DNA from 3 places in the Bacillus sp. M5A3_1b genome. Region 2 is predicted to be linked to each of the others. Evidence: riboswitches for the same ligand, from Rfam matches in the RefSeq annotation. Region 2 holds a riboswitch; each other region holds the start of a gene.

Region 1 (10,390 bases), on a different contig from region 2:
AATCTCCGTCTTTTTATTGTGTTGGAGGTGTATTTAATAAGCGATTGTATGCTTTGTAGGCTGTGACGACTGCGATGAATGATCCGATTAAAAATAACGCTGAACCGCCAAACGTAAATAGCCGACCGATATAAGTCTCTCTAGCTTCTTCTATTTCTTGTAGTAATTGTGTATTCATAGTTGATCACCCCGTAAACTATAGGCATTTAGTTATAGTCTATGTGGAAAGCCTATATTATGTGAAGTATAAATAAAAAACTCGGTATGCACCGAGTTTTTTCTATAATCCGATATAAGGAGATGGATCAACTGCATTTGTTTTGCCGACATTCCATTCTCCAAGGTGAAGCTCGAAGTGTAAATGTTGTCCGTATGATTGGCCAGTGTTCCCCATAAATCCGAGTTGAGTACCTTGTTTTACAGTTTGTCCATTTGATACAGAACGGCTACTCATATGAGCATATACTGTTGTGTATGTTTTTCCGTTTATACGGTGAGATAAGTACACAACATTTCCGTAACTAGATGATAATTCTGAGCGAATAACAACGCCATCAGCAGCGGCAATAATTGGAACGGTTCCTGAGGCTGCGATATCGATTCCTTTATGGTTATCTATAGAGCGCACGCCAAACCCAGAAGTTTTTGATCCAGCTGCTGGCTTAATAAACCCACCAATATTTGTATCGTGTGGTGTTGGAGCTGCTTGAGCTGTTTGAGCAGATGTAGTAGCTTGTTTACGAGCTTCTTCCGCCTTGCGAGCTTCTTCAGCTTTACGAGCCTCTTCGGCACGTTTTTCTTCTTCAATTGCTTTTTGAACAGCTTGACGCTGATTTTCTAAAATGCCTTTAGATTCTTCTAATCCTTCAATCTCTGAATCTACTTTTGCTACTTTCGTATGTAGATCGCTAATAAAGGTTTGCTGCTGTTGTTGGTTATTTTGTAATTCTTGCTGTTTTTGTTCTAATTTTTGCTCGGATTCTTTCAATTGTTGCTCTTTTTTCTCAACAGTCTCTTTTTCTTTCGTCACAGCATTTTGGTCAGTTGTTTGCTTTTTAACAATATCTGTATCATTGTTTAAAATTAAACTTACAGAGTACATATTATCAACAAGATCAGCAATGTTTGTAGAATTTGTTAATACCTCTGTAATGATGTTTGTACGAGGTTTTTCTTGCATAGATTGTAAACGTTGTTTAATAACTTCCTGACGCGTATCTATGTTTGTTTGTAATTGCTCTATATGTTTCTTTTTTTCAGTAATTATTTGTTGTGTTTTACTAATTTCTTTTTTTGTATCGTTTAATTCAGCTTCGTTTTTATTAATAGAAGTAGTTAAGTCATCAATTTTCTTTTGTAATTCTTGAATTTCTTTTTCTATTTGTTCTTTCTCAACTGATTTATTTTGTAAGTCATTTTGTTTTCCTTCTAATTCAGATTGAATATTAGATAATTTATCTTGATTCGTTTCAGCGTATACGGGTGAAAGTAACGGAGAAACAAAAAGTGTTCCTGCTGCTAAAACACTAAACGCTGCAAATTTCTTTTTCATGGTTGTCTGGCTCCTTTCCCTATGAATGTTATATATCATAAGAAGAAGAGTGTCTATCGTTGTAACCATAATGTAAAGAAAATTTTATAAAGTTGCTAAGTTTTGTCGGAATTTATCATTTTTCAACGGTAATTGTCATGGTAGATGCACTTTTTGTTCGTGTAAGAAGGATGTATTTTTTGGGTTTTTATGTAAAATAAAGGGAATAATGTATTTGTTTTATATAGTGAAATATTAGATAGGAATCCAATAAAACACTGATAAGGAATCGTTCTCATGTGAGGTTTTCTGACATGGGTTTTGTTTTTGTCAAGAAAATTATTTGCGTTCGGGCAAACTTATTTTGTTGTCAGATTTAAAATTTTGATTTATGATTTTTAACAGGGACAAAATGTAGTGAATTGTCGAATAATATGTAATACTCTTAATTTCAAGTTTTATAGAGATAGAATGAGAGATAGAGTGACACATCGAAGAGGGGGTTACAACAAATATGAAAAGAATAGGACTTGCATGGCAAATATTAATAGGACTTGCGCTTGGTATTGCAGTTGGAGCGATTTTCTTTGATAATCCAGCGGTTGTGAAATATTTACAACCAATTGGTGATATTTTCATCCGATTAATTAAAATGATCGTTGTACCAATTGTTGTAGCAAGTATTGTTGTTGGGGTTGCTGGTGTTGGTGATGTAAAAAAACTGGGCCGACTAGGCGGAAAAACAATTCTTTATTTTGAAATCATTACAACAATTGCAATTATTGTCGGTCTATTAATTGCGAATATTTTCCAACCAGGAAAAGGCGTAAATATGGATCAGTTAACGAAGACAGATATTTCGAAATATACACATACGACAGAGCAAGTGCAAAGTCATTCATTTGCAGATACATTTGTAAATATTGTTCCAACGAACATTATGAAGTCATTAGCTGACGGAGATATGCTTGCGATTATCTTCTTCTCTGTACTATTTGGTTTAGGTGTAGCAGCAATTGGTGAAAGAGGAAGACCGGTTCTTCAATTTTTCCAAGGTGTAGCTGATGCGATGTTTTATGTAACAAACCAAGTTATGAAATTTGCACCATTTGGTGTGTTTGCACTAATTGGTGTTACAGTTTCTACATTCGGTCTAGCTTCATTAATTCCATTAGGGAAATTACTAATTGTCGTATATGGAGCAATGATCTTCTTCGTCGTAGTTGTCTTAGGACTTACAGCGAAAATATTTGGAATTAACATTTTCCAATTCTTTAAGATTTTAAAAGACGAGCTGATCTTAGCATATTCTACAGCGAGTTCAGAAACAGTTTTACCGAAAATCATGGAGAAAATGGAGAAATTCGGTTGTCCGAAAGCAATTACGTCTTTCGTTATTCCGACAGGTTATTCATTTAACTTAGATGGATCAACTTTATATCAAGCAATTGCGGCTATTTTCCTAGCACAAATGTACGGTATTGATTTATCTATTACACAACAAATTACATTATTACTTGTATTAATGGTTACATCAAAAGGTATCGCAGGTGTACCAGGCGTATCATTCGTTGTATTATTAGCGACACTTGGTACAGTAGGTATTCCACCTGAAGGTTTAGCATTCATCGCTGGTATTGACCGTATTTTAGATATGGCTCGTACAGCAGTTAACGTTGTAGGTAACTCTTTAGCAGCTGTAGTTATGTCTAAGTGGGAAGGTCAGTATGACGCTGAAAAAGGACAGGCTTATTTGAAAGAAATTTCTAATAAGCAAGCAGCTTAATTATAATTTGAACAAGCTCTCACATAATATGTGGGGGCTTTTCTATATAGAAGGGAAGCGGACGTAATGAAACGTAAATATGGTGACGGTTCTTCGTGGAAGCGACTAATAGAGAAGGATTATACGGTTAAGCAAGTAGAAGAAGGAATGCTAGGAATATTAGACATAAAAAAGGTAAGAGAGCCTAGTTGTAAAGAATATGATGGTAAAAAACTTTGTATCGCAGGGAATCAATATACGTGGATTCAATATTTTATAGACGGGAAAAACTTTGCGATTACAGCTATGTTAGATGATCAGAAAAAATTAGTGCAATATTATATCGATGTGGCGAAAGAATATAAAATTGATGACCGTGGTTTACCGTATTTTGATGATTTATATTTAGATGTAGTGTTATTACCGAACGGTAAGATGTATGTACTAGATGAAGATGAGCTAGAGGACGCCTATAAAAGTGGCGATGTTACAAAAGAAGAGTACGAGTTAGCTTGGTACACTACGAAATGGATAATAGATGCAATAAAAAATAGTGAATTTTATTGGATTTCAATATTGGAAGAAGAAATCAAAAAGTTAAAATGATTGTTGTATTCAAATTTTTGTATAATTACCAAAAAAATCTATACAAAAAATAATTGACTTTTGTTTTGTAAGCGAGTAAAGTTAGGGAAGAAATTATTATTAAAAAATAAATATGAAACCTTCTTATAAAGAGAGGCGGAGGGACTGGCCCTACGATGCCTCGGCAGCGGACTCGATTTCAGAGTGCTGTGCCAAATCCAGCAAGCATGTGCTTGAAAGATGAGAAGAGCGTTCCTTATAGATGTATAAGACCTCTTCTCATTGGAAGAGGTCTTTTGTTATTCATTAGAAAAGGTTGAAACTAGGGAGAGATGGTACTTTGAAAGAAACGAGAGGAAATGGTTTGGCTTTATTACCACTTGGGATATTTTTGGCGCTATTTATTGGTTCTGGAATTATTACAGGTGATTTCTATAAATTGCCGATACTTGTAGCAATTTCAATTGCTGTAGGAGTCGCTTTAGCGATGAATCGTAAAGAAAGTTTTAATGTAAAAGTAGAACGATTTGCTAAAGGTGCAGGGAACCCGGATATTATGATTATGGTTCTGATTTTTGTACTTGCAGGAGCATTTTCTGAAACAGCAAAAGGGATGGGCGGCGTTGATTCTACAGTTAATTTAGCGTTATCCATTTTACCGCAAGGATTTATCGTAGCTGGAATTTTTGTTATAGGGGCATTTATTTCATTAGCGATGGGAACTTCAATGGGAACAATTGCTGCATTAGCACCAATTGCTGTAGGTATTAGTGGGCAAACTGATATCTCTATTGCACTTACGATGGCTACTGTTGTTGGTGGGGCGATGTTTGGGGATAATTTATCATTTATTTCAGATACAACAATCGCAGCTGTACGTTCACAAGGAACAGAAATGAAAGATAAGTTTAAAACGAACTTTTTAATTGTATTACCAGCAGCTATTATTACAATTGTACTATTAGTAATCGTTACTTTAGGAAGTGACACGCAGATTAAAGCGCATAGCTTTGACTGGATAAAGATTTTACCGTATGCAGGAGTACTTATTACAGCATTGCTTGGTTGGAATGTACTTATTGTGTTAACTGGTGGAACTGTACTATCCGGCGTTATCGGTCTTTTAGATGGGAGTTACACGCTAGAGAGTTTCTTTAAAAGTGTAACGACTGGAATGGGCGGTATGATGGAGTTAGTATTACTTGCTATTTTAATTGGTGGTATGGTCGAACTGATTCAATATAATGGTGGTATTCAATATTTAATGAATATTTTAACTCGTAACATTCGTTCGAAAAAAGGAGCAGAGTTCGGTATCGCTGGCTTAGTGAGTATGACGAATATGTGTACAGCGAATAATACGATTTCTATTATTTTTACAGGTCCACTTGCGAAAAACATTGCAGATCAATATGAAATTGATCCTCGTAAATCAGCGAGTGTATTAGATCTTTTCTCATGTTGTGTGCAAGGGTTAATTCCGTATGGTGCGCAAATGTTAACGGCAGCAGGATTTGCGGCGTTATCTCCGATTGAATTGTTACCATATGCGTTTTATCCGATTTTAGTTGGAGTATGTGGAATTATTTCTATATTAATTGGTTTCCCGAGGTTTTCTAAAGTAGCGGGAAAGAAAGAGTATCACAAAACAGCATAATTTAAAATGAAGTTTATGAATAGTAATGAAAGCCGTACAGAGAATGTTCTCTGTACGGCTTTTTATGTGCGATAAAAGAGTGAATCATCCTATCCTACCGCATATTTTTACAAAAGGCTGAATGCAACTCAGTCTTAAGTCTGAGTCGAAAACGGTTCTTAAGCTCGTTATGGAAAAGTGAAAAAATAGTTAAGATAAGAGTATCAAATCGAAGGGAGGCAAGCACAAGATGAAACAATTTCTAGCGTTTATCGCGGCTGGTATTTTAGCTTTAATTGCTCTTGGCAGTCTTGCTGGTATTATAGGATTCGCAATTGGAGCAGGAGTTGTGTACTGGAGCTATAAATCATTTGTGCGAGCACAATCATTTTTTGGAAAGTTAGCTTGGGGTATTGTTGGTTTGATCGGCTTGTCCATCGCCCTTTCTCATTCCCCAGCATTAATTGGTATCGCAGCATTAGTAGTTTTATACTACGGATACCGTGAGTGGAAAAAAGAAAAAAATGTAGTTGTTGATTCTGCACCAGAAAGTTCTAAACCATATAGCAACTTTGAAGATGAGTGGAACAAGTTAATGAAAAACTAATAAAAAATCAAATCAAATTTATAAAGTAGAAGAGAGGAAGATTATAATGAAACAATCTTTATTCGGACGTGTACGCGATGCAATTTTAGCAGATTTTCATAATGTGTTAGATGAGAAAGAAAGAAAAAATCCAATCGCGATGTTAAACCAATATTTACGCGATAGTGAGCGTGAAATAACAAAAATTGAGAAGTTAATTGAGCGCCACAAAACATTAAAATCTAATTTCGCTCGTGAGCTTGAGCAAGCACGTTATTTCGTTAATAAAAGATCAAAGCAAGCGATCGTCGCTCAAGAAGCAGGCGAATTACAGCTACATGAGCGTGCGTTAGAAGAAGTAGCGTATTATGAAGGGCAAGTAACTCGATTAGAAGAAATGTATGCAGGTGTTGTAGAGCAAATTGATGAGTTAGAGCGTCGTCTTTCAGAAATGAAAAATAAATTAAAAGAAATGAACGCAAAGCGTATGGAATTAATGGCACGTGAAAATATGGCGCATGCAAATCGCCGTATGAATACAGCCATGCATAAAATGGATGAAAATAATCCGTTCTTACGTTTTGAAGAAATTGAAGATCATATTCGCGACTTAGAATCTCGTATAAATGAGGAGCATGAACGTGACACATTTGATATGAAGATTGCAAAGCTTGAGCGTGAAATGAAAGAGAAGAATGATGTATCGTTAACAAAAGAGTTAACAAAATAATAGTAGTATATTATAAAACAGGCTTATGATATAGTGATAGGAGAAAAGGTGTTGGAAAGCAATGCCTTTTCTTCTATGTATATGTAACAAGAAGGGGGGAGCTGAAATGAAGAAACAATTTTCAAAAACACAATTAATGGGGATGCTCCTCATCATATTTGGATTCGGTCTTTTTCTTGATATGATACTTGGACATTTTGAACCAGGTGGTCTCATTTTTGCATTTATTATGCTTATGTTTGGAAGGCATTATCGTAAGAAGAATCGTTATGTAAGGGGAAATGTCTTTTTATTTGTTGGTGGTATCGTATTTTTATTCTTCTTATTTTCATCAGCAGCATTTGTTCTTGTCGTCTTTGCTTGTTTAGCTTTAATTGGTTATCAATTGATTCAACAAGGACATCAGAAAAAAGCAATGAAGGTTGAAATTAAAGAAAAAGGATATATAGATGAAGAGAAGCAAATTTATCGTACAGAACCATATTTAAAAAACATGTTTGTAGGTAATGTGCGAATGATGGATCATATTTATGAACTTGAGGATATTAATGTTCAATATGGTGCTTGTGATGTGGAAATAGATTTAACAACTGCTATGATTCCAGAAGGAGAAACGGTAATTGTTATCCGAGGTATCGTTGGTAATATTCGTTTATACGTGCCATATGATATTGAGCTGTCTTTAAATCATTCTGTTATTGTCGGACGTGTGCTCCTGCCAGGACATGAAGAGACAGGATTTAATCGTAATGTTACATTTAGAACAGAGCAGTATAAAGAAGCTCCTCGTCGTATTAAAATTATTTCTTCGCTTATCGTAGGCGATACGGAAGTGAGGAAAGTATAATGAAGAAACAAAAAAATATTTCGTGGATGTATATTCGTTATTCTATGTTGTCTTCTGTTAGTATCGCACTCATTTGTACAATTGTATATGTATGGAAAAGCGAGCAACAAGTGTATGATTTATTATGGAAGGAATCCATCGCTTCTGTTCCAATTGGCTTGTTTATTATGACTACAAGTTTACTTATCGGGGGAATTGTAGGGTATGCAATCGGTTACTATATAGAGCAGCGTATACAAGGATTAAATACTTTTCTATTTGAAGTGGAGCGAGGGAATTTTCCGAGCGATGTTTCGTTTACTGCAGATGATGAATTTCATGAAGTAGAACGAAAAGTAATCGGTCTTGCTCGTCGATTAGAGGAGCAAGCTGGACTCTTTCAAAAAGTAACGAATGAACGAGCTCATTGGAATGAAGAGATGAGACAAGAAGCGATATCCCAAGAAAGGCATCGATTGGCGAGGGAGCTGCATGATTCTGTAAGTCAGCAGCTTTTTGCAATGTCGATGATGATGTCGGCTATTAATGAACAAGTAGCTGAAATTCCAGAAACGACAAACAAGCAGTTGCAGCTCGTTGAAAATATGGTTGTAAATGCGCAATCAGAAATGAGAGCATTGCTTCTTCATTTACGTCCTGTACAATTAGAAGGTAAGAAACTGACACAAGGCATAGAGGAATTATTGACGGAATTGTCGCGAAAGCAACATATGAAAATTGAATGGCTAATCGAGCCAATAGAATTGAAAAAAGGTGTAGAAGATCATTTATTTCGTATTGTGCAAGAAGCTTTATCCAATACTTTACGACATGCGAAAGCGAAGAAAACGGAAGTACGTCTTCGGAAAATTGATCAATATGCAATTCTAAAAATTATTGATGATGGCGTTGGATTTGAAGTCGGAGTGAATAAGGCTGGTTCATATGGTTTAAGATCAATGCAAGAGCGTGTTCATGAAATTGGTGGGACATTAAAAGTACTTAGTTTCCCCGCTAAAGGGACACAAATAGAAGTAAAAGTACCGATTATGATTGAGAGAGGGGGAGAATCATGATAAAAGTGTTACTTGTCGATGATCATGAAATGGTTCGAATGGGTGTATCAGCATATTTATCAACGCAGCCAGATATCGAAGTAGTTGGAGAAGCTGAAAATGGAAGAAAAGGTTCAGAGTTAGCACTGCAATTAAGACCAGATATTATTTTGATGGACCTTGTCATGGATGAGATGGATGGGGTTGAAGCAACACGTACTATTATTCAGGAATGGCCAGAAGCGAAAATTGTAGTTGTAACGAGCTTTTTAGATGATGAGAAATTGTACCCTGTTATTGAGGCTGGAGCGACAAGTTATTTATTAAAAACATCAAGAGCGAGTGATATAGCAGACGCTGTACGAGCTACTTATGATGGAGAAACGGTATTAGAGCCAAAAGTTACTGGTAAAATGATGTCTCGTATGCGTCAGAAGAAAGAACAACCTTTGCATGAGGAGTTAACAGAAAGAGAGTCTGAAATTTTGTTATTAATTGCAGAGGGGAAAAGTAATCAAGAGATTGCAGATGAATTGTTTATTGCCCTCAAAACAGTAAAGACACATGTGAGTAATATTTTAAATAAGCTAAATGTAAGTGACCGGACACAGGCAGTTATTTATGCGTTTAGACATCAATTGACGAAATGATAAAGTGAAACTTTAATCAGTGGGGGGTATCTCCGCTGATTATTAGTTTACGCCAAATCTTTTTATTGACGTTAATAAATGTAAGCGTTATCATTGAGTTGTTAACAATACATACAAAGGGGAGAGAGTGTATGTTAGTTCAAACGATATTTGGCATGGATAAGTCTAAAAAATTAGGGGATTATGTGAACGCATTACAAGCGCTTTGTGAACAATATAATGTTGAAACAGATAAAATTGCAATTGTTGAGGCGACAGAAGAGTACTATTTATTTTTAGTAAAGCAAGAAGATTGCTACGATGTTGTCAAAGTAGAAACAGTGGATACAAATATCGAATATTATACGAAAGCATATAAAATAAGCAGTTTTAATCATACTGTTTATCAAAAGTAAAAAACTCCCTTTCGGGAGTTTTTTAGGATGCTTTTACTTCGCGGGAATCGGTTATTAAGGGAACTTTTTTCGTACCGCTTAACTTAGCGATTGTAAGGCCGATAATAGCCCCGGCTAATGCTGGTATTAGCCAGCCAATTCCTTCATTATATAAAGGGATAAATTCAAAATATGGTGTGATAAATGAAACTGAAATGCCACCTTGTTTTAATCCGTCAAATACGCTTACGATTGCTGCTCCAATTAAAGCACCTACATAAACAGAACGATATCCACCGAAATATTTATGAAGTAACGATAGTAGGACGAGTACAATTGCAACTGGATATACAACAAGTAGAATTGGAACAGAGATGGCAATAATTTTCGTTAAACCTAAGTTGGCAACTAATAATCCTAATGCACAAATGATACTTGCGAACATTTTGTATGAAAATTTAGTCAATAATGTTGAGAAATATTGACTACAAGCAGATACAAGTCCAACACAAGTTGTTAGACAAGCGAGTGTAACGATTAGAGATAATAGAAGTAAACCGTATGGACCGAATAATTGCTGTACGATAACAGTAAGTAATTGTCCGCCATTTTGTGCATATCCGAGCGAGACGCTAGTTGCACCGAGCCAGCC
Region 2 (10,390 bases):
TTGCATAATAGAAACGATTTTTGTATTCGGTGTAACTGTTTGACGAACATCTTCTAAAGAAATTGTACCGTCTGGTTGAAGCGGAAGGTATTTTAAAGTTGCACCAGTTTTCTTCGCAACTTGTTGCCACGGAATGATGTTACTATGGTGTTCCATGTAAGAAATAACGATTTCATCGCCTTCTTTTACATTTTCAAGACCATAGCTAGCCGCTACTGTATTTAATGCAGTTGTCGTTCCGCGCGTGAAAATAATCTCTTCCATTGATTTCGCGTTAATAAACTTGCGAACTTTCTCGCGTGCACCTTCATACGCGTCGGTAGCTTTCGTACCGAGCGTATGAACACCGCGATGCACGTTAGAATTATATTCTTTATAGTAACGTTCTAACGTTTCAATGACTTGAATTGGTTTTTGAGAAGTTGCTGCACTATCGAAATATACAAGTTGTTTGCCGTTCACTTTTTGATCAAGAATTGGAAACTGTTTGCGTATTTCATGAATATTCATTAGCGAACTTTCCTTTCAATTACCTCAACAAGCTGTGCCTTTACTCCTTCAATTGGAAGCTCATTTACTACAGGTGCTAAGAATCCATGGATGACTAAACGTTCTGCTTCGCGTTTTGGAATACCACGGCTCATCAAGTAGTATAATTGGTACGGATCTACGCGGCCTACTGAAGCTGCGTGACCTGCCATTACATCATCTTCGTCGATTAAAAGAATTGGGTTTGCATCACCGCGAGCTTTTTCATCTAACATAAGAACGCGAGAAGATTGTTGTGCATTTGATTTAGATGCACCGTGTTCAATCTTACCAATTCCGTTAAAGATAGATGTTGCACTATCTTTTTGTACACCGTGTTTTAAAATCCAACCTTCAGAGTGTTTACCGAAGTGAACAACTTTAGTTGTAAAGTTTTGTGTTTGGTTACCACGACCAATTGTTACTGTTTTTGTATCAGCATATGATCCGTCGCCCATTAAATTCGTAACGTTCTCTGAAATTGTGTTTCCGTCATTCATAAGGCCTAGAGCCCAATCAATGCGGCCGTCGCGTCCAACAATTCCGCGTCGGTTAACGTAAGTTGTTACGTCTTTTGCTAATAGATCAACCGCACCAAATTTCACTTGTGCGCCTTGTTCCACGATTACTTCTGCTACGATATTTGCAATACCTTTAGCATTTTCATTTGCAACGTAGTTTTCTACATAAGTTGCAGTACTGTTCGCATCAGCTACGAATAATACGTGGTTATATACGTTAGCTTCTTCGCCGTCTACTAAGAATACAGCTTGAAGTGGAGTTTCAAGAACAACGTTTTTCGGAACATATACAAATGCACCGCCGTTGATTAATGCAGCATGAAGTGCAGTTAAACGATGCTCGTCTACCTTCACGCCGTCTTTCATTAAATACTTTTGTAATAGTTCAGCATGCTCTGTTGCAGCTGTTACGATGTCTGTAAAAATAACACCTTTTTCTTTTGCTTCGTCTGCTAAAGAAACGAATGCAGTTGTACCAGTACGTTGTACTAATACACTGTTATTTTCATCGATTAAGTTTTTCACTGCTTCTGGAAGCTCTGTTAAAGAACTTACAGGCTCTTGCTTAGCAGCGTCGCCTTTTCCGATAAAGTCCCATTTTTCAATTTTCGTTTTATCAGGCGTTGGCATTGGAAGTTCAGTTGCTTGTGCAAGAGCTTGTAAGCGGAACTCAGTCAACCAAGCAGCTTCGTTTACTTCGCTTGCGCGCTGACGGATTGTTTCTTGATCGAAAGGTAATGTACCGATTGTCATGTTTATGCTCCTCTCTTACGCTTCTTGCTCTGCTGTTTCGTCTTCAATACCTAATTCTTTTTTAATCCAGTCGTAACCTTCAGCTTCTAGACGTTGTGCAAGCTCAGGGCCACCAGATTTAACGATACGACCGTTCATCATAACGTGAACGAAGTCTGGAGTGATGTAGTTTAATAAACGTTGGTAATGCGTAATCATTAGGCAACCGAACTCTTCGCCGCGCATTTGGTTAATACCTTTAGATACAACTTTTAATGCATCGATATCAAGACCTGAGTCGATTTCATCTAAGATTGCGATTTTTGGCTCAATCATCATTAATTGAAGAATTTCGTTACGTTTTTTCTCTCCACCAGAGAAACCTTCGTTTAAGTAACGTTGTGCCATTTCTGGATCCATTTCTAGGAATTCCATGTTTTTATCTAAAGTACGGATAAATTTCATAAGAGAAATTTCATCGCCTTCTTCACGACGTGCGTTAATTGCAGAACGTAAGAAGTCAGCGTTTGTTACTCCGCTAATTTCACTTGGATATTGCATTGCTAGAAATAGACCTGCTTGTGCGCGCTCATCTACTTCCATTTCTAATACATCTTCACCGTCGATGATGATGCTACCTTCTGTTACTTCATATTTTGGGTGACCCATAATTGCAGAAGATAAAGTTGATTTACCTGTTCCGTTAGGTCCCATAATTGCGTGGATTTCTCCACCTTTTACTTCAAGGTTTACACCTTTTAAAATTTCTTTACCGTCGATTGATACGTGTAAGTCTTTAACCGTTAATGTAGAACCAGCCATCTCAATACCTCCATTAATCCTCTATATACATTTTAAAAATTCCTAAAACGTTCATATTCTCATTTTATTCTCATTCTAATTTTATATCAAATAAAATGATATCGCAAACGACGAAAAAAAGTAACAATTTTTTCACAAATGTATATAAGTATTTCCCTTGCATCTTTATATAATACACCTTTCTTCTTATTTATATAAAGAAAAAAGGACTGGTAATTTTCCAGTCCTTCCCTTATATTTATTCACTTACCGGAAGTACAGCACCTTTATATTCTTTATTAATAAAATCTTGAATTTCTTTTGAATGCAGTACTTCTACTAGTTCTTTAATTTCTTTTTTCTTCTCGTCACCTTTACGAACTGCAATAATATTTGCATACGGAGAGTCCGATCCTTCAATCGCAATTGCATCCTTTGTTGGATTTAATTTCGCATCAATTGCATAGTTTGAATTAATGAATAAAGCATCACCTTCATTATTTTCATATAGCTTCGGTGAAAGTCCCGGTTCTACATCTGTTTTAAACTTTAAGTTTTTCGGATTTTCTACAACATCTTTTACTGTTGCTTTAACAACATCTACACCGTCTTTTAATTTAATAACGCCACCTTTTTGTAACAATGCGAGCATACGGCCACGCTCCGCTACGTTATTACTCATAATAACTGTTCCGCCATCTGGCAATTCTTTTAAACTTTTATACTTCTTAGAATAAATGCCCATTGGCTCTAAATGGATTTTTCCTGCGTTTACAATTTTATATCCCTTTTCTTGAATTTCTTTATCTAAGTAAGGAATGTGTTGGAAGTAGTTCGCATCAATTTCCTTATCCGCTAACGCTTTATTCGGCAAAACATAATCCTGGAACTTTTTAATCTCTAATTTAATGCCCTTTTTCTCTAGTATCGGCTGTGCCTTTTCTAAAATAACAGCGTGCGGCACGTTAGAAGCTCCCACAACAAGCTTATTCTCTTCTTTCCCTCCGCAAGCAGCTAATGTAAATACAGACAGCGCTGTAACAACTGACAATAGAATCTTTTTCATATGATGTCCCCTTCTCCCCTATAGTTATGTAGTTATAAAAAAGGCTGGCATACACCAGCTCTTTTCAGCAATTATTCTTTTACAGGAACAACCGCTCCTTTATATTCTTTATTAATAAAGTCTTCGATTTCTTTAGAATGCAATACTTCTACAAGCTCTTTAATCCCTTTTTTATCTTTATCACCTTTACGAACCACTAATACGTTTGCGTATGGAGAATCATCACCTTCAATTGCAATTGCATCTTTTTCTGGATTTAATTTCGCATCAATTGCATAGTTCGAGTTAATTAAAACAGCGTCGCCTTCTTTATTGTTATACACTTGTGGTAACAAACCAGGCTCGATATCCGTTTTGAACTTTAAGTTTTTCGGATTATCTGCAATATCTTTTGGAGTTGCACTAACTGGATCTACTCCGTCTTTAATTTTTAAAATGCCTTCTTTTTGTAAAATTGCTAAACCACGTCCATGGTCAGTAACGGAATTACTCATAATAATTGTCGCCCCGTCTGGAAGTTCTTTTAAGCTCTTATATTTTTGAGAATATACACCAATTGGTTCCAAGTGAATTTTCCCTGCTATTTCAAAATCATATTTTTTATCTTTCATTTCTTTTTCTAAATACGGAATGTGCTGGAAGTAGTTTGCATCTAAATCCTTATCCGCTAACGATTTATTTGGTAACACGTAATCTTGGAACTTTTTCACTTCTAATTCAATTCCTTTTTTCTCAAGTAACGGTTTTGCCTTTTCTAAAATTTCAGCGTGCGGCACGTTAGAAGCCCCCACAACTAGTTTCTTTTCATCTTTATCTTTCCCGCCACAAGCAGTTAACCCCAAAATAGAAGTTGAAATAAGTGCTGTAAGTAATAATTTTTTCATTTGAAACATCCTCCTGTTTTTTTATTATCGTTTATCTATTCGAGTCGTTACACTATCACCAATCCACTGAATGAAAAATACCACTAGTAATACACAAATTGTCGCAACGATTGTTACATCGTTATTTCCTCGCTGGAATCCTTCTAAATAAGCAAGTGTTCCAAGGCCACCAGCACCAACAACCCCCGCCATTGCTGTATAGCCTACTAAAGCGATTGTTGTAACCGTAATACCAGATACTAATGCTGGTAACGATTCTGGAATTAATACTTTCAAAATAATAGTGCTTGTTTTTGCTCCCATTGCTTTTGAAGCTTCAATTACACCTTTATCAATTTCGCGAAGTGCAATTTCAACCATTCTCGCGTAAAACGGTGCCGCTCCAATAATTAAAGCTGGCAGTGCTGCACTCGCTCCAAGAATTGTTCCAAGCAGAATCTTTGTGAATGGGATTAATAAAATGATTAAAATGATGAACGGTATCGAGCGGAAAATGTTTACGAACGCTCCAATCGCCGTGTTAACCGATTTGTTTTCCCATAAATTATCTTTCGCTGTCATAAAGAGTAACAATCCTAAAATTAGTCCTAAAACAAATGTGGCAAGAGCTGCGATTGCCGTCATATATAACGTTTCACCAGTTGCTTCTAACATTTGATTCCAATCAATATTTGTGAGTAACTTATCCATGTGCAATCACCTCCAGCTCTACTTGATCTTGATGTATTCCCTCTATTGCTTGCTGAATCGCTGTTTCCTCACCATTTAAATGAACAACTAAACTACCGTAAGATCCGTTATTTGTTTGGGCGATGTTTCCTTGCAAAATGCTAACTTCTATATCACTGCGTTGCATTAATCTTTGAAGTACTGGTCTTTCTACAGCTTCACCGATAAACTGCAAACGAACTACTTTACCATCTGGATACTTTTCAATTAAACTTTCAATCGTTTCATTTGTATCTTCAGAATCCGTTAACTGCTGTACAAATCGCTTTGTAATGTCTTTCTGCGGATTGCGGAATACATCAAGTACTGGACCCGTTTCTACAATCTTCCCTTTCTCCATTACCGCCACTCGATTACAAATCTTTCGAATCACGTGCATCTCGTGTGTAATGAGTACAATTGTTAAACCGAGACGCTTATTAATATCTAATAATAAATCTAAAATTTGATCTGTCGTTTCTGGATCAAGAGCTGATGTCGCTTCATCACATAAAAGCACTTGTGGATTGTTAGCTAATGCTCTTGCAATACCAACGCGTTGCTTTTGTCCTCCGCTCAGCTGAGATGGATACGCGTCCCCTCTTCCTTCTAATCCAACAAGATGAATTAACTCATCCACTCGTTTTCTTCTCTTCGCCTTATCAACACCTGCAATTTCAAGTGGGAACTCGATATTTTCGCGTACAGTTCGTGACCAAAGTAAGTTGAAGTGCTGAAAAATCATTCCGATTTCTTGCCTTGCCTTACGAAGTTCACTCCCTGTAATTGCTGAAATCACACGATTTGCAATTGTAATTTGGCCAGAAGTTGGCTTCTCTAACTGATTGAATAATCTGATTAAAGAACTTTTCCCAGCGCCACTATATCCGATTACACCAAATATTTCACCTTTGTCTATTTTTAAATTGGCATTATCTACAGCAGTGACATCACCGCTTTTTGCTTTATATATTTTCTTTACATTTTCTAACAAGATCATGATGTTCACCCCTTTTTTTGTTTAAAAAGCGTAAGCGGCTCGTTTAGAACAAGAGGACGCCCGAATCCCTGACGTAGAGGCGCTTTTTGCCTCATAGGAAGGGATGAAACGACCGACTGTTCTAGCCGCTGAAGCTAGATTTTTGGTCGACTCCGCAATTTTTTATTTTTAATGCGTGTAGTCCACCGTTATCACTACTTTTATTGTTTGAATGTCCTCCACATTCAAACAATAAAAAAACCTTTCTGCTTTAGAGAAGCAGAAAGGTTTATATGCGTATATAACAACATTATCCCTCTCTCTCATCTCTCAAAGCATTTGCTTTGCAGGAATTGGCACCATTTCAACATAAGTTGACGGTTGCCGGGCTTCACAGGGCACAGTCCCTCCACCTCTCTTGATAAGAGAAATCAGATTACATTTTCGTCTGATTTGTAATTTATGAAATTGTCTATATTTTATGAATTGAATTGTATCAATATCCACACACTATGTCAACAGAAATTTTCGTAAAAAATGAAACTTCAGAATTTTAAGCACCTACTGACATCGGTTTACATATATGAAACATCGATTCAACTAATAGCATCGTTCGATACGTTCCCGAATATTGTACACGTCCATCGTTCATTAGTGTTTGCAATCGTACATTTCCGTTCACCAATTGTTTTACATCTTCCTCATCTACACAAACGATTTGCTCCGTTCCTCTTTCCTCATGTAGCAGCTCTATATAATCTCTTGAAATTTGTAACGAACAACTTTCATCTCCAAAGCGGAAATTAACAGTTTTTTCTCCTTGTCTTAAAAGCGGCTCTAAATGATATTGACCATTAGCGTAATTTACAAATGATTGCAGCAAAGAATATAATTTCACCCTAAATCACATCCTTCATATCACTTTCTATTACACATACCATTCCCTCTCACTAAAGAGCAATCCTGTTACTTTCGCTCGACAAATACTGTAACCACCCTGCATCTCGACATATTTCCCGAGAAATATGTCGAGGCGGCAAAAACTTTGCCGCCTACTTTAATTCCGTATATAAATATTCAACCGAATGAAATGCATATATCTTCTTCATGAGTGTCCCATTTTCAAAAACAAGTAAACACGGTACACTTTCGATTCCATACTCTTTCGCTAAATGCGGAGCATAATTTAAATCTAACATTCCAATTTTCAATTCTTCAATTGTCAGCTCAACAACTGTTAACATCTTTTTTGCTAATTGGCATGTTCCACACATTGGAGTATATACATATAACACTGTTTTTTCTTCGTTCTCTATTAGGGCTGTAGCTTCGGCTCCTGTCCAATCAATCACTTCTATCATTCCTTACCGTAAATATTCTGTATAAACGTCAATGTCAGCTCCCCATAATACATTTGCTAAGTGTGAAGATGGCGCAGTTGCCACTTCTCGGTACGAGCGATCAATGTAAATATGCTCTGCTTGCGGAAATTCTTTTCGAAATTGCTTCCTTAACTTTTCTCCAGCATCATCAGCATCAACTAGTACATACACTTCCTTATCAAAAAACTGATCAATGAGCTCATCCATTTTCGATAAACCAATTGTACCATTTGTACAAACAATTTCCACCGGTTCACGAATAATAGATTCAATCTTTCTTCTATCTGATTTACCTTCTACAATAATGACTTTTTCTACATAAATCATATGTCATCACCCGATCACCATATACTATACAACCTTTAACTTAGTATATAGTATATTCGTTATTTTCATGTTGTTTCCTGTTTATTTTTGCAAAAGAAAAGCAGAAGCGGCTCGTTCAGATTGTGAGGGGGATGGAGCTTCTGACGTAAAGGCGCTTTTTGCCTCGTAGGAAGAAGCGAAGCCACTGAGCAATCTAGCCGCTGGAGCTGGATCACAAAGAAAAGCGCAAGCGGCTCGTTCAGATTATGAGAGGGATGGAGCTTCTGACGTAAAGGCGCTTTTTGCCTTGTAGGAAGAAGCGAAGCCACCGAACAATCTAGCCGCTGGAGCTGGACAATACAGAAAAGCGGAACCGACTGTTTAGCCCTGTTGGCTAAGGTTCTTTCGCACAGAAGACGCTTTTTGTCTTCTCGTGCGGAAGGTTCTTAGACATGAAGGGCTAGGAGGTGGAGCTGGACAATGAAAAATTAAACGAAATCGTTTTTTCAAAAAACACTCTCCTACACGATAATTAGTATATGATTCTACGTTCATTATTTTACACAAAATAAAAAAGGACAGCACAAAGGCTGTCCTTTAGTCGACTATAATTAGTCTTGGTTTGTCATTTCTGCATATTTTTCTGCAGTTAATAACTTCTCAACTTGGCTTGCATCAGAAAGTTCAACTTTAACCATCCATGCACCCTCGTATGGAGATTCGTTAACAAGTTCTGGTTGGTCACTTAATTCTTCGTTTACTGCTACAACTTTACCACTTACAGGTGCGTATAACTCAGAAACTGTTTTAACAGATTCTACGCTTCCGAATGGCTCGTCAGCTTCGATTGTTGCACCTACTTCAGGAAGTTCAACGAATACGATATCGCCTAGCTCACCTTGTGCAAAGTGAGTAATACCGATAACAACTTCATTACCTTCAGTTTTTACCCATTCGTGTTCTTCAGAGTAACGTAAATTATTTGGAATGCTCATGACTGTACCTCCAGTGAATGTATTAATTATGTAAAAATACCTTATTGGTACTTTTTCCACACACTTTCAAACTGCTCTTCGTTAAAACCAAGTGTTACATTCGTTCCATTTGTTACGATTGGACGTTTAATCAACATGCCATCAGATGCTAAAAGTTCGTACATTTCGTCTTCACTTGCATCCTTTAACTTATCTTTCAGACCAAGTTCGCGGTAACGCATTCCACTTGTATTAAAGAATTTTTTTAATGGTAATTCACTTTTTTCATGTAAATTACGTAAATCTTCTTTTGATGGTGGATTTTCAACAATATGAATCATCTCATATGCTACATCGTTTGCCTCAAACCATTTCTTTGCTTTTTGACATGTGCCACACTTTGGATATGAATAAAATGTTACTGTCATAAATTCACCTACTTTTTTACTAACCTTTACCTTTATCATATAGAAAACGTTTTATTATTTCAAACGATTATTCGCTAAACTTTTACTTATTTCGTGATAAATTTTAATAATCCTGCGAATTTTCCTTATTTTCCCGCCATTTGTTAAGAAAAAATAAATATATATTTTTTTAGATTCTTCTCTCATCCCTCGCCGAACATATATCTTAAACAAACGTTTAATTAAATTCCTATTTTCTTTTGTTCACCCTTGAGCTATATCGGTTTCTTTCTACTGAACATATATTTTAAACAAACGTTTGATTAAATTCCTATTTTCTTTTATTCACCCTTGAGCTGCATCAGTTTCTTCCTACCGAACATGCATCTTAAACAAACGTTTATTTAACCGGTTCAGCCTTTAGTCACAAAACCTGGAAACACTTTAAATGACAAAGGCTTACAGATAAAAGGAATTAACGATTTTGACCGTAGTATTGAGCCCATAAAAAAGTTATTAAACCTATCATCAATAAAGCAAAAGTAACTGCTCCTGAGAATATGAAATTCACATTACTAACTGAAATATAAAAAGAAGTGCCCTTGCTTAGAGACAGGGTACTTCTTTTTTATCATCAATCTAAAGATAAACGTATCCTTTATTAAAGTAGAAATGTATACTTTTCTACTTTTTCGTAGTTTATTCAAAATCTTTGCGGAACCGCCACTAGCTCATTTACATAATTATCGTTAGCTGAGGTTAATTATATTTTTCTACGTACTACATAAAAAGCTAAGGAACCGATAATAATAGGTGCAACTAAACTAGAAGCATATGCACTAGTAATAGTAAAAAGAGAGAGTATAAATATATAGATAAGAGCTAGTCCAATAAATACAGGAATTCCAACTCGAAACTTCCTACATTGTTTTATGTTGCTGTATAATACTTCTCCAATTAGACAAACTATAAGATCTAATACACTACCAAATATGATGAGAATTACAATAAATCCAACTATATTAGGTAAATCATTCTCGTAAGAATAACTAGGATCAGAAATATACGGTATTAAGAACCATATGATAATAAAAGTAAGCAA
Region 3 (10,390 bases), on a different contig from region 2:
ATATATTCGCGCTTTTTCGGACTCTACGAAAAGTGCTTCTGGCATTTTACTTCAATTTCCGTTTTATGCTGGAATTATGGGAATGATGATTGGAGCAAATAGTGACGGACTTTCACTTGGAGGAGCTATTTCGAATTTCTTTATTAGCATTTCAAACGAAACGACTTTCCCACTCTTTACATTTTTAAGTGCTGGCATCGTTAATATTTTTGTTCCATCTGGTGGCGGTCAATGGGCTGTGCAAGCACCAATTATGATTCCAGCTGGTGCCGAACTTGGTGTACCTGCTGCAAAAACAGCAATGGCCATTGCGTGGGGCGATGCTTGGACGAATTTGATTCAACCATTCTGGGCATTACCGGCATTAGCTATAGCTGGTTTAGGTGCTCGTGATATTATGGGATTTTGCGTTGTTAACTTACTATATGCAGGATTTATCATTAGTCTATGCTTCTTATTTATTTAAACGAAAAGCTAGTTTTATACTAGCTTTTTTACATAATAAATCACTTATTTCCCACGCAATTTATTACGTCCTCCCACTCCATATCCGTAAGATATAACGCCTCAAATGCAAAAAATTCTTCACATACTTTTTCAATTAAATGTGGATTGTTTTTAAGGAAATTCCACTGTAATGCTTTAGGAAGAAAATATGTATCATACTCTTTACTTCCTCTTACTACCTCATCCACTTCACTTTCACAAATTCCTCTTAGTGAACTACCCACCACTTAGTACCTCTTACGAGCTTACCCCGAGTGGGGGCTTCTCGGTTCATCGCTACTTTTGATAGCTAACGAATTTGCCCTAGGACAGCCGAGCTAACTCCCTTGTTCCAAAGGTTCTTTTGTTACTATTTATGCCAACACTAATAAGCGGATGGCTTCCTTTTTGATATTGATCGCTGCGTTATAGTCACGACTGATTGTGAGTCCACACGAACACGCATATGTGCGTTCACATAATGGCATTTCTTTTTTATTTCCACAACGACTACACATCTTTGTAGAAGGAAACCATTTATCTATTTTTACAAGCTGTTTTCCTTGTTCTTGTAGCTTATATGCTAAAAATGTCGTGAACATCCGCCAACCGTTATCCGCTACACTTTTACCAAATCTAAGTGCTCGTGACATTCCTTTCATGTGTAGGTCTTCGATTGCTACAACGTCAAAAATCGTAGCTAATTCTTTAGACTTGTGATGAAGGAAATTTTTACGTTGATTGGTTACCTTTTCATGCAATTTCGCTACACGAATGCGTTGTTTATTCCAGCGCTCTGAACCTTTCATGCGTCTTGATAATACTCGTTGCGCTTTTGCTAATCTGTCTAACATCTGACGATAAAAGCGAGGATAATTGGCTTTCTCATCTTCGCTACTCACATACAATTCAGCCATTGCGAAGTCTAATCCAACTACACTTTGTACTTCTTTTTGTACAATCTCTTTTTCATATTCAGTCAAGATGGACACATAGTATTTACCAGTAGGTGTCATCGAAATCGTACACGATTTAATGATATGATTTAGCGGGATTGCCCTATGTTGCTTCAGTTTCACTATTTTCAGTTTCGGTAATTTGATATAACCATGAAATAACATAATATTTCCGTTTACTCGATTCGTTGTATAAGATTTTCTACTCTTTTTACTTTTGAATGTAGGAAAATCATTTTGACCACTAAAAAAATTCTTATACGCAGCTTGCAAGTTTAATTGCGCATTAGCCAATGCTAAAGAATCGACTTCTTTCAGCCATTCATACTCTACTTTGTATTTCGCAGGAGTAGGGAATTTTTGTTTCTTCAGTTCTTCCTGGTTCTCTTTATACTTTTCATATACTTCTTTTCGTTCAGCCAGCATTTTGTTATACACAAAGCGTACACATCCGAACGTTTTACGTATGAGATGTGCTTGTTCTTCTGTTGGATACAGACGAAATTTGTACGCCTTATTATACTTTGCCATATCCACTCACCTCATTTTCTGCTTCATTTCCCATAAGCTATGATGGTGATCACACAACCTGAACACTACAAGATTATTATCTACTTTCATTGTTATACCAAAATCCCCCTCTTATAAGACTGATTATATCAGAGGTGAAATAAATAGGAAAACCAAATGTTTGGCTACGCCAAACCGAAATTCATCTCCCACCTGCCGCTAGACTATCGTCTTTCACATGCCTGAGGAAAGAGACTTCTTTCGGATAATATGTTAAATAATCATTTCTTAATTGTATTTGAATTTGAAGAAACGTTTCACTACATTTCTTCAATTGGATTAAACAATTAATATATGTACGAAAAAGTTCATTATCATAATTGCAACACTTTATTATACGTTCGATTTCACTCATAATGTACGAGCCTTTTCTTCTATTTGTAATAACCACTTTTCCCGCTTCTCTACTTTACTCGTTTTCACAGATTGAAAAACTGATCGTTTTATATGGCGAATGCCGCAAAAACGTAACACACCTCTCTTCATCATAATCCAATCCACTGATCTATATAGTAGCGCGACATACCATAACGGTGAGTCTAATGTATTAATTACCCATGCCTTCTTACCTTTCAATAACCCTTTCGGCAGGGCCCCTTCATATTTATAAGCAAATCCAGCTACAAAAATACGATCAATAAATCCTTTTAAAATAGCAGGCATCCCCCACCACCATACTGGATATATAAAGAGAAGAGTATCTGCTTCTTCCACTAACGTTCTGTACCGAGCTGTTTCTTCTTCATTTACTAAATCACGTCTTTTCTTCTCTTCATTAAATACAAGGACTGGATCAAATTGCTCCTTATATAAATCAAGTACCGTAACCGAATGATTAGTTTCTTGTAATCCTTTTTGCACATGCTTTAATATCCCCGCATTAAAACTGGAAGGACTAGGATGAGCGTATACAATTAGTACATTCACTACAAAACAACTCCCTCTATAAGTTAAAGTTTCCCCTTCTTTAACATCTTCTCTACAATTTGTACGTTTTTCGAACTTTGTAATAAACGATTTAATACTGTAAGTAACTCTTCCTTTTCTAAATCTTTCAGTTTCTCTTTTACCGTACTTTCACCAGCACCTTGAATATCATAAACAACTGCCGCCATATGCTTGCAAAGATTCTCATAAGGACACTCGCAGCTACTTTCTGTAAAATCTTCAAGGTCAATAATTACTTCATAATTTCCTGCATTTCCAGTAACGAAAGCAAATATTTTCTTATCGTGTATTTCAACATCTTCTACATGTCCATCTTCATAATATTCGTATCCTCTATCTACAATGTATTTCGGAATCCATTTCGTTATATCCTGTAATAAATAAGCGTACATAACAACACCTCTTCCTTTAATTCCCTTTTGACTTCCACAACCCCTGCATGTTATTCTAATAACTGTCAAATAGCAAGTCTATATGACAAAACGACTGACACCTATTCGGCGGAGGTGTCTCTTTTCATTTGCAGCCGATATGAAGTGCCTCTTTCAGGCACATTCAATCTTTGACACTACACACTCAACACCATTCCCTTGTATCAGGCTGCTTAAGCAGTCTTTTACTCTACATACTTCAAAAAAAGAGAGCTTAGCTCCCTTTTCCCGCCTTATAAAATACCCCTTTTTCAGTATAGAGATATTCATCAGCTAATGTAATTTTCCCATCCAGTTTCAGTTCATCTAATAGTCTTGATAAATAAAATTGATGTAACATCTTTTTCGTGAATTTTCCTTCATGATGCGAAACGATATGTTCTTGAATATCTAACAATGATATTGGCTTATCTTGCTCTATCATATATTCATAAACTGTACTACGCAGTTTTACGTATTTTTCGAGTGTCACAGTACTTCGCAACCCCTTTCTTCTTAATATAAATTTTCGTAATCGGTTTTTTTGCAACAAAAAAACCTCTCCGATAAGAAGAAGTTACGTATATATCTTCGTCTTATCTCCCAGAACAAATATGTTCTGCTGGAATTAGCACCTGCATCGCGGTTGCTGGGTTTCATCGGGCCAGTCCCTCCACCTCTCTGGATAAGAAAATATTCACTTAATTCTTACTATACGTAATTTCATTCTAATTGTCAAACAAATATAACAAATTATATTTTGTTCCTTACTGTTCATACTATACATATATGAATATGCAAGGAGGATTATGAAATGCACGAAAATGCTCGCGGATATGTCCAAAATTCTTTTCAATCATTACAAGAAGCAAAACATTGTTTAGAAGAAGCGCTACAGACTGTTGAAAAAGATTTTAATCGCGCTCGTATTGAACAATCACTTTATGCGATCGAACAAGCTATTCAACGTTGTGATTACACGGTTCATATTTTAGAACAAGATTGAAAAAACTTCCCATCATAAGGTGGGAAGTTTTTTCAAATGGCATACTTCATAATTATTACCGTTATAATTAAAAAATATACAGAAAAATGCTCCTTACAATATGTAAGAAGCATGAAAGAGGCAAACGAATATGTAAGTCGCGACCCTACCTTATATGAGTATGCTTTTCTATACCATGTTATGCTTATCTAATATGCCGTATTTCTTTTTAAATCTCGTAAGAATCGTAATCCAAGACGTACTAAATAATAGTAAGAACACAACATTTGAAATTGCATGGCTCAAATCGAAATAAAAACTTGCGATATAATACGAAATGACTGTTTCCCACGTTGCTTCACGTATAAAACCGAGAAGCCCCCAGAAATTCATGATCCAGCCAAATAAAAAGCCCACGAAGAACCCGTATAGTAGTCTCCCCCATAACTTTTTCATTAAAAACGTATTACGAAGTAAGCCTGCTATAAAACCAATCATACCCCATGAAAACATTTGCCACGGCGTCCACGGACCTTGCCCTAAAAAGATGTTAGACACAATCGCCGCTGTTGCCCCGATCATAAATCCAGTTTCGCTTCCAAACACAATTGCAGAAACGATAATAACAAAAGAAGTCGGTTGTACACTTGGTAAAAGAGAAAACGGTACACGGCTAACTGCTGCAATTGCCGCTAACACGGCAACGAGAACAATTTCACGTGAAACAAACACCTTCCTTTCAAAACGGATATAGAAAGGTAACATAATAACGACTAATAAAAACAAACTACTTAACATGTAATAACCATCCATGATAAGTGTAGTAAAGAGTAATGTACCTATTATAACTGCAAAAATACATATTATGAATGCAACATATCGTTTGGACACGCTTCGTACACATCCTCCCACGTTAATGCATATGGCAATTCTTTTCGAATGAATCGATTGATAGATGTTGTATAAAAGAAGTTTCCACTAAAAAATTCTTTCGGTGCATCATTCATAATGACTGCTCCGTCAAATAACATCATACATTGATCAACGTATTTCGCTGCAAACTCAATATCATGCGTTGCCATTACAATTGTTGTACCTACTTTTTGCAGTTTTCTAAATAGCTCTCCTACTCTTTCTTTCTTCCACGGATCTAATCCTTTTGTCGGTTCATCAAGTAGTAATAAAGTTGGCTTTGTTAATAACGTTGTACATAATGCAAGTAGTTGTTGCTCTCCCCCGCTACAATCATGTGGATGGCGTTCTTTAAGTGCATATAGCCAAAACTTTTTAAGCTGATGTTCTGCTATTTCTTTTCCTTGTTCTCCGTATAATTCACGTGCACGCTCATACACTTCTTCCCACACTGTATCAAATGTAAAATGATAATACGGATGCTGTGATACATACCCAATACTTTTAAATCGTTCTTTCGAATCAATTTTATGTATCACTTTCCCATTCCACTTTACTTTCCCTCTTCTCGCTTTTTGTAACCCCGCCAAAATCGTTAACAGTGTAGACTTCCCTGTCCCATTTTTCCCAACGAGTGCTACCCATTTTCCTTTTTCAATCGATACGGTTAAATCTCGTAAAATAAGTGGACTATTTTTTTCATATTGAAAAGATATATGCTCTGCACTTAAAATAACTTCGTGCTTTTCACTTTGTGCTATTGGCTCATTCACATAGGATATCTCTGAAAAATTATTCAGTTTCATTTGCGCTTCTCGCACTGTAAACGGAATATCTTCCACGTTCCATTCTAAAAATAATCTTGGAATTTGCGGAATAAATGGACGGAATTTTTCAACTTCCCACATGTTCGCTATAACCGTTTTAGGATTTCCATCATACACGATTTGACCATTATTCATACAAATAACACGTGTAGCAAGTGGTACCACCTCATCTAAACGATGTTCACTTAAAACGATCGTAATGCCAAGTTCTTCGTTAATTCGTTTTAACAATCCTAAAAACTCTTTCGCAGCAATTGGATCTAACTGCGCCGTTGGTTCATCTAATAATAATAATTTCGGCTGCATAACTAATACCGCAGCTAAATTGACAAGCTGCTTTTGCCCGCCAGATAACGTATGAACAGATTGATGCAATAAATCTTGAAATCCTAAGAAGCTAATAAGCTCTGCTATTCGTTTTTGAATAATCTGTGATGGTAACCCGATATTTTCTAAAGAAAATGCTAATTCTTGAATGACCGTATCCATTACGAGCTGATTTTCTGGATTTTGAAATACCATACCAATTTCTTGGGCAGATAACAAATCCGGTACATTTTCTAATAAAGTACCATCATAATATGTATCCCCAGTACGCTTACCAATTGGAAGTAATTCTTTTTTAAAATGTTTTAATAAAGTCGTCTTCCCGGATCCTGATCCTCCAGCAAGTGTAATAAACTCTCCTTTTTGAATAGAAAGAGAAATATGCTGTAACGCATATTCGTTTTCATCAGCATATACAAATGATAAATTGTTCATTTCTGCATGCGCCACCATATCCACTCCCTTCCTTCCATTATAATTGGTAGACTAATAAACATCGTAAATACGCCAAACATCATTCCATCGTATTGCTGAAATAGAATAGACTCGACTTTTGGATAAATGATTAACTTTCCTCCGCCATACGTACTACATATAATAGCAATGATAAGTAGAATACTTAAATAACTGAGCGTGTACCAATCTCGTCTTTCCATTCTATACCGAATATATGTCGTACGCTTCGTTACACCAAATCCACGGGCTTGCATAGAATCTGCTGTTTGCAGCGCATCTTCTAATGAACAAATTAATAATACTTGCAGCAATTGCATACCATTTTTCACTCGTTCCACAATTGAGCCTGCATCTACTTGTACACCTTTTGTCTTTTGAACGAGTGTTATTTTCTGTAATCGCCTCATAAACAAAGGAACAAATCTCACTGTAATCATCGTTAACAATGCCACTTTCGGTGAAATTCTAGAAAACAAATATAAAAATTTATGACTTGAAATAATATCATTATACGAAGCAAACGTAAACATAATCGCAACTAGTAATAACCCCATTACTACTCCAAACATAATCGCCTCAAGCTTAATACGGCTATCACCTAACCAAAATAATGTAGTTCGACCTCTATGTGTTAATAATGAATTAAATAAAATGACCATAAAAAAGAAAACGATTGTGCTCGGTAACATCTTTCTTATCTTTTCGCTATTCCCTTGCATCACATTGATTATAACGATTAATAGTATTGCTCCAATTAAAAAAAGAGGATGAAGACACATCATACATAGTATCATCACCCCGATATAATAGAAAAAATTCACAAAAGGATGTAAAGAAGAAAAACTTATTTTCATAGTCCTTTACCGAATGCCTTTCTTATTTTAATACATACACCCACTCGATTGTATCTCCTGGCTTCACTGTCACTACACCCGCACTATGGTTTGGAAACGAACCGTTCACACGATATTTCCATCCACTAGTAGCTGTAATATCTTTTTCATATAAATCATTAATCCCTTTTACATAAACATCGCCTTTAGATCCACTCGCATCCACATCTAAACCTGTACGCTGCAATACTTTATAAACAGTATCGCCTTCTTGTACATCCATTTTTTTCGCACCTAATAAGTATCCTTCATTACCTTTTACTGAGATCGTAACTTGTTTTGCTTGTGGTTTTGGTGGTTCTGGTGGATTAGGTGGCACTGGTTTCGGTGGTGTTGGAAGAGTTACGTCTTTTCCACCTTTATTCGGATCCTCTTTTTGCTCCTGCTTCGGTGTTTCTTTCGGCTGATTCACAACCTTCGCTTCTTCTTTTACTTCTTGCGCTTTCGGTTGCTCTTGTTGTTTCTCTTCTTGTGCTTTTTGTTGTTCTGGTTGCTTAGTAGCAGGCTGTTCCTGAGGTTTCTCTTCTTTCTTTACTTCCGGTTGTGCCTGTGCCTTTTCTTCTTTCGGCTTCTCTTCTACTTTTTGTTCTTGTTTCTCTTTCTGTTCGTCTTGCTTATTTTTCTCTTGTTCAGCTTGTTTTTCCTCCGGCTTTTCTTCCGGTTTCGCTTCATCTTTTTTCTCTTCTTGTTTTGCAACCTCTTCTTGCTTTGGTTCTACTTTCTTCTCAGGCTTTACAGCTGCCTCTTCACATCCGGCAAGTAACCCAAGTGAAAGCATTAAAGAAATCAACCACTTCATCTTACTCATGTTGTCTCTCACCTTTCATAATAAAGTGAAACTTTAATAAGTGGGGGGCTTTTCCACCCCCCACTTATTATTAGTTGAACCAATCGGGCTTTTACGGGCAGTTAATGCGGGATAAAATTAGGAGCAAATGATTGCTCCTAATTTTTGTTAAGCTGCTTTACGTCTCCATAATACATATGCAGAAGCAATACATAATACACCCATACCTACTTCTGTAGCTGCACTATGAGAAGATGCTCCTGTTTTTGGTAACGTACTACCGTTTCCTGACTTTTTGCTTTTAACCGGTTCATTATCGACAACAACTTTTAGAGTGTCATCTTTCGTTTCTTGTTGTACTTGCTTTTGTTCTTCTGGTTGTTCAATAACTTCTTTTTCTACTACAACATTTTCTGAATCCACATTTGGTTTCTTATCGATTTCAGGAACAGATACAGTTGACCAGTCATAAATCGATTTTTCAAGATCTTTAAACTGAAGTAGTGCTAATAACGCTTGCTCTGTAGCCATTCCGCTACCGTTTTGATCACTTGGTAACCATTTGAATTCACCATTTGGAAGTTGATATGACAGTAGATTTTGCACTGCCTTATGTAGACGGTTTTGATCTACATCTTTCACAAGTGATAGTCCAATAATTGCTTGCGCAACACTATTAGAGTTTTCTTGTCCATCAGCAGAAAAACCACCATTTTCTAGTTGCTCTTTATATAAATAGGCAACAGCTTTTTCTACAGCTGTCTTCACATCTGGTCGATCTTGATATGGAGCTAATGCTGATAAAACCATACCTGTTACATCAACGCTACTAGCACTGTCTTTACTGCTTGCGCTATCGTAAGTCCAGCCGCCATCTGTATGCTGTGAGTTTAAAAGCGCATCTACTAAAGCAACTCGATTCCATTTTGAATTCACTGGCACTTCATATTTCTTCGTATCAAATGCAAGTAAAGCAAATGTATAACCTGTAACAGAATTTACTTTATCTGATTCATACAATTTTTGAACTAAATTATGTTCGCCAACCTTTGTAGGGTCTGCTTGCATTGCATTCATCATAATAATCGTTCTAGCTAAATCTGTCGCTGAAAAACGGTTAATGCGCTTTTCTACTTTTTCAGTTACTGACTTAACATAATTTAATTTCGCCTCAATTGGAACATTCTTTCCAGAAAGAGAAAGGCCTAAAGCTACCCAATCACTTTCAATTCCATCTTGTAACATCTTTTCAGATGTCTTAGAGATCGCGTCATTTACTTTCGCTGCTGGAACTTGAATGTTCTCTTGCTTTGGTTGTTCTATCTTTTCATCATTTGTTTTTGGTTCTTCTGGTTTTGGATCATCTGTCTTTGGTTCTTCTGGTTTTTCTTGTTTTGGATCATCCGTTTTTGGATCATCTGTTTTTGGTTCTTCTGGTTTTGGGTCATCTGTCTTTGGTTCTTCTACAGTTTTACAAGTACCAAATTTATCTAATGTTTGCTGTAATGTTTCCTGGCTCATATTGCTCCAGTCTGCAACAAAACGAAAGACAACAACATCTCCAGACTTTAATTTATAACTATCTGCTCCAACTTCTGCAGATTTATCATTTACATCATACAACCAGCCGCTTGTGTCCCCAGCCATTAAGCCGTCAATGCCTTTAACATACGTTCCAAGCGACATCGTCTCTGCTGTTACTTTGTCCCCCATGACTTTTTGCAGCAAACTTAAAGCTGTTTCCCCATCTGTAATTTGCTCTTCTTTCGGGCATAACATAATGCCCTTTTGTGATTCACCAATAATTGCAAGTTTTGCTGTATTTCCTTCAGC

Evidence for each region. Region 2 has a riboswitch for S-adenosylmethionine ahead of ACLBWW_RS10160 (methionine ABC transporter ATP-binding protein). Riboswitches for the same ligand answer to the same signal wherever they lie in the genome.
Region 1: another riboswitch for S-adenosylmethionine. It lies ahead of ACLBWW_RS07865 (Na+/H+ antiporter NhaC family protein); the one in region 2 lies ahead of ACLBWW_RS10160 (methionine ABC transporter ATP-binding protein).
Region 3: another riboswitch for S-adenosylmethionine. It lies ahead of ACLBWW_RS17895 (hypothetical protein); the one in region 2 lies ahead of ACLBWW_RS10160 (methionine ABC transporter ATP-binding protein).

The regions. Positions count from the first base shown of each region.
Region 1 is NZ_JBKEZY010000002.1:321,371-331,760, reverse strand. It holds gene ACLBWW_RS07885 (hypothetical protein) at 14-178, opposite strand; gene ACLBWW_RS07880 (murein hydrolase activator EnvC family protein) at 281-1,552, opposite strand; gene gltP (glutamate/aspartate:proton symporter GltP) at 2,046-3,317, shown strand; gene ACLBWW_RS07870 (DUF402 domain-containing protein) at 3,384-3,902, shown strand; SAM riboswitch class I at 4,023-4,128, shown strand; gene ACLBWW_RS07865 (Na+/H+ antiporter NhaC family protein) at 4,222-5,538, shown strand; gene ACLBWW_RS07860 (lmo0954 family membrane protein) at 5,768-6,124, shown strand; gene ACLBWW_RS07855 (PspA/IM30 family protein) at 6,171-6,833, shown strand; gene liaF (cell wall-active antibiotics response protein LiaF) at 6,940-7,680, shown strand; gene ACLBWW_RS07845 (sensor histidine kinase) at 7,680-8,735, shown strand; gene ACLBWW_RS07840 (response regulator) at 8,732-9,364, shown strand; gene ACLBWW_RS07835 (DUF3922 domain-containing protein) at 9,421-9,759, shown strand; gene brnQ3 (branched-chain amino acid transport system II carrier protein BrnQ3) at 9,782-10,390, opposite strand, start outside.
Region 2 is NZ_JBKEZY010000003.1:82,182-92,571, forward strand. It holds gene sufS (cysteine desulfurase SufS) at 1-510, opposite strand, end outside; gene sufD (Fe-S cluster assembly protein SufD) at 510-1,802, opposite strand; gene sufC (Fe-S cluster assembly ATPase SufC) at 1,818-2,603, opposite strand; gene metQ (methionine ABC transporter substrate-binding lipoprotein MetQ) at 2,842-3,648, opposite strand; gene metQ (methionine ABC transporter substrate-binding lipoprotein MetQ) at 3,720-4,532, opposite strand; gene ACLBWW_RS10155 (methionine ABC transporter permease) at 4,557-5,222, opposite strand; gene ACLBWW_RS10160 (methionine ABC transporter ATP-binding protein) at 5,215-6,240, opposite strand; SAM riboswitch class I at 6,540-6,647, opposite strand; gene ACLBWW_RS10165 (hypothetical protein) at 6,773-7,117, opposite strand; gene ACLBWW_RS10170 (thioredoxin family protein) at 7,272-7,580, opposite strand; gene ACLBWW_RS10175 (toprim domain-containing protein) at 7,584-7,928, opposite strand; gene gcvH (glycine cleavage system protein GcvH) at 8,519-8,902, opposite strand; gene ACLBWW_RS10185 (arsenate reductase family protein) at 8,944-9,309, opposite strand; gene ACLBWW_RS10190 (hypothetical protein) at 10,052-10,390, opposite strand, start outside.
Region 3 is NZ_JBKEZY010000006.1:110,896-121,285, reverse strand. It holds gene ACLBWW_RS17925 (short-chain fatty acid transporter) at 1-466, shown strand, start outside; gene ACLBWW_RS17920 (oxidoreductase) at 507-734, opposite strand; gene ACLBWW_RS17915 (RNA-guided endonuclease TnpB family protein) at 861-1,973, opposite strand; partial or broken gene ACLBWW_RS17910 (group-specific protein) at 2,227-2,367, opposite strand; gene ACLBWW_RS17905 (NAD(P)H-dependent oxidoreductase) at 2,364-2,939, opposite strand; gene ACLBWW_RS17900 (SWIM zinc finger family protein) at 2,963-3,352, opposite strand; gene ACLBWW_RS17895 (hypothetical protein) at 3,606-3,923, opposite strand; SAM riboswitch class I at 3,964-4,062, opposite strand; gene ACLBWW_RS17890 (hypothetical protein) at 4,185-4,376, shown strand; gene ACLBWW_RS17885 (ECF transporter S component) at 4,545-5,246, opposite strand; gene ACLBWW_RS17880 (ABC transporter ATP-binding protein) at 5,219-6,874, opposite strand; gene ACLBWW_RS17875 (energy-coupling factor transporter transmembrane component T) at 6,853-7,731, opposite strand; gene ACLBWW_RS17870 (DUF4430 domain-containing protein) at 7,754-8,578, opposite strand; gene ACLBWW_RS17865 (DUF4430 domain-containing protein) at 8,726-10,390, opposite strand, start outside.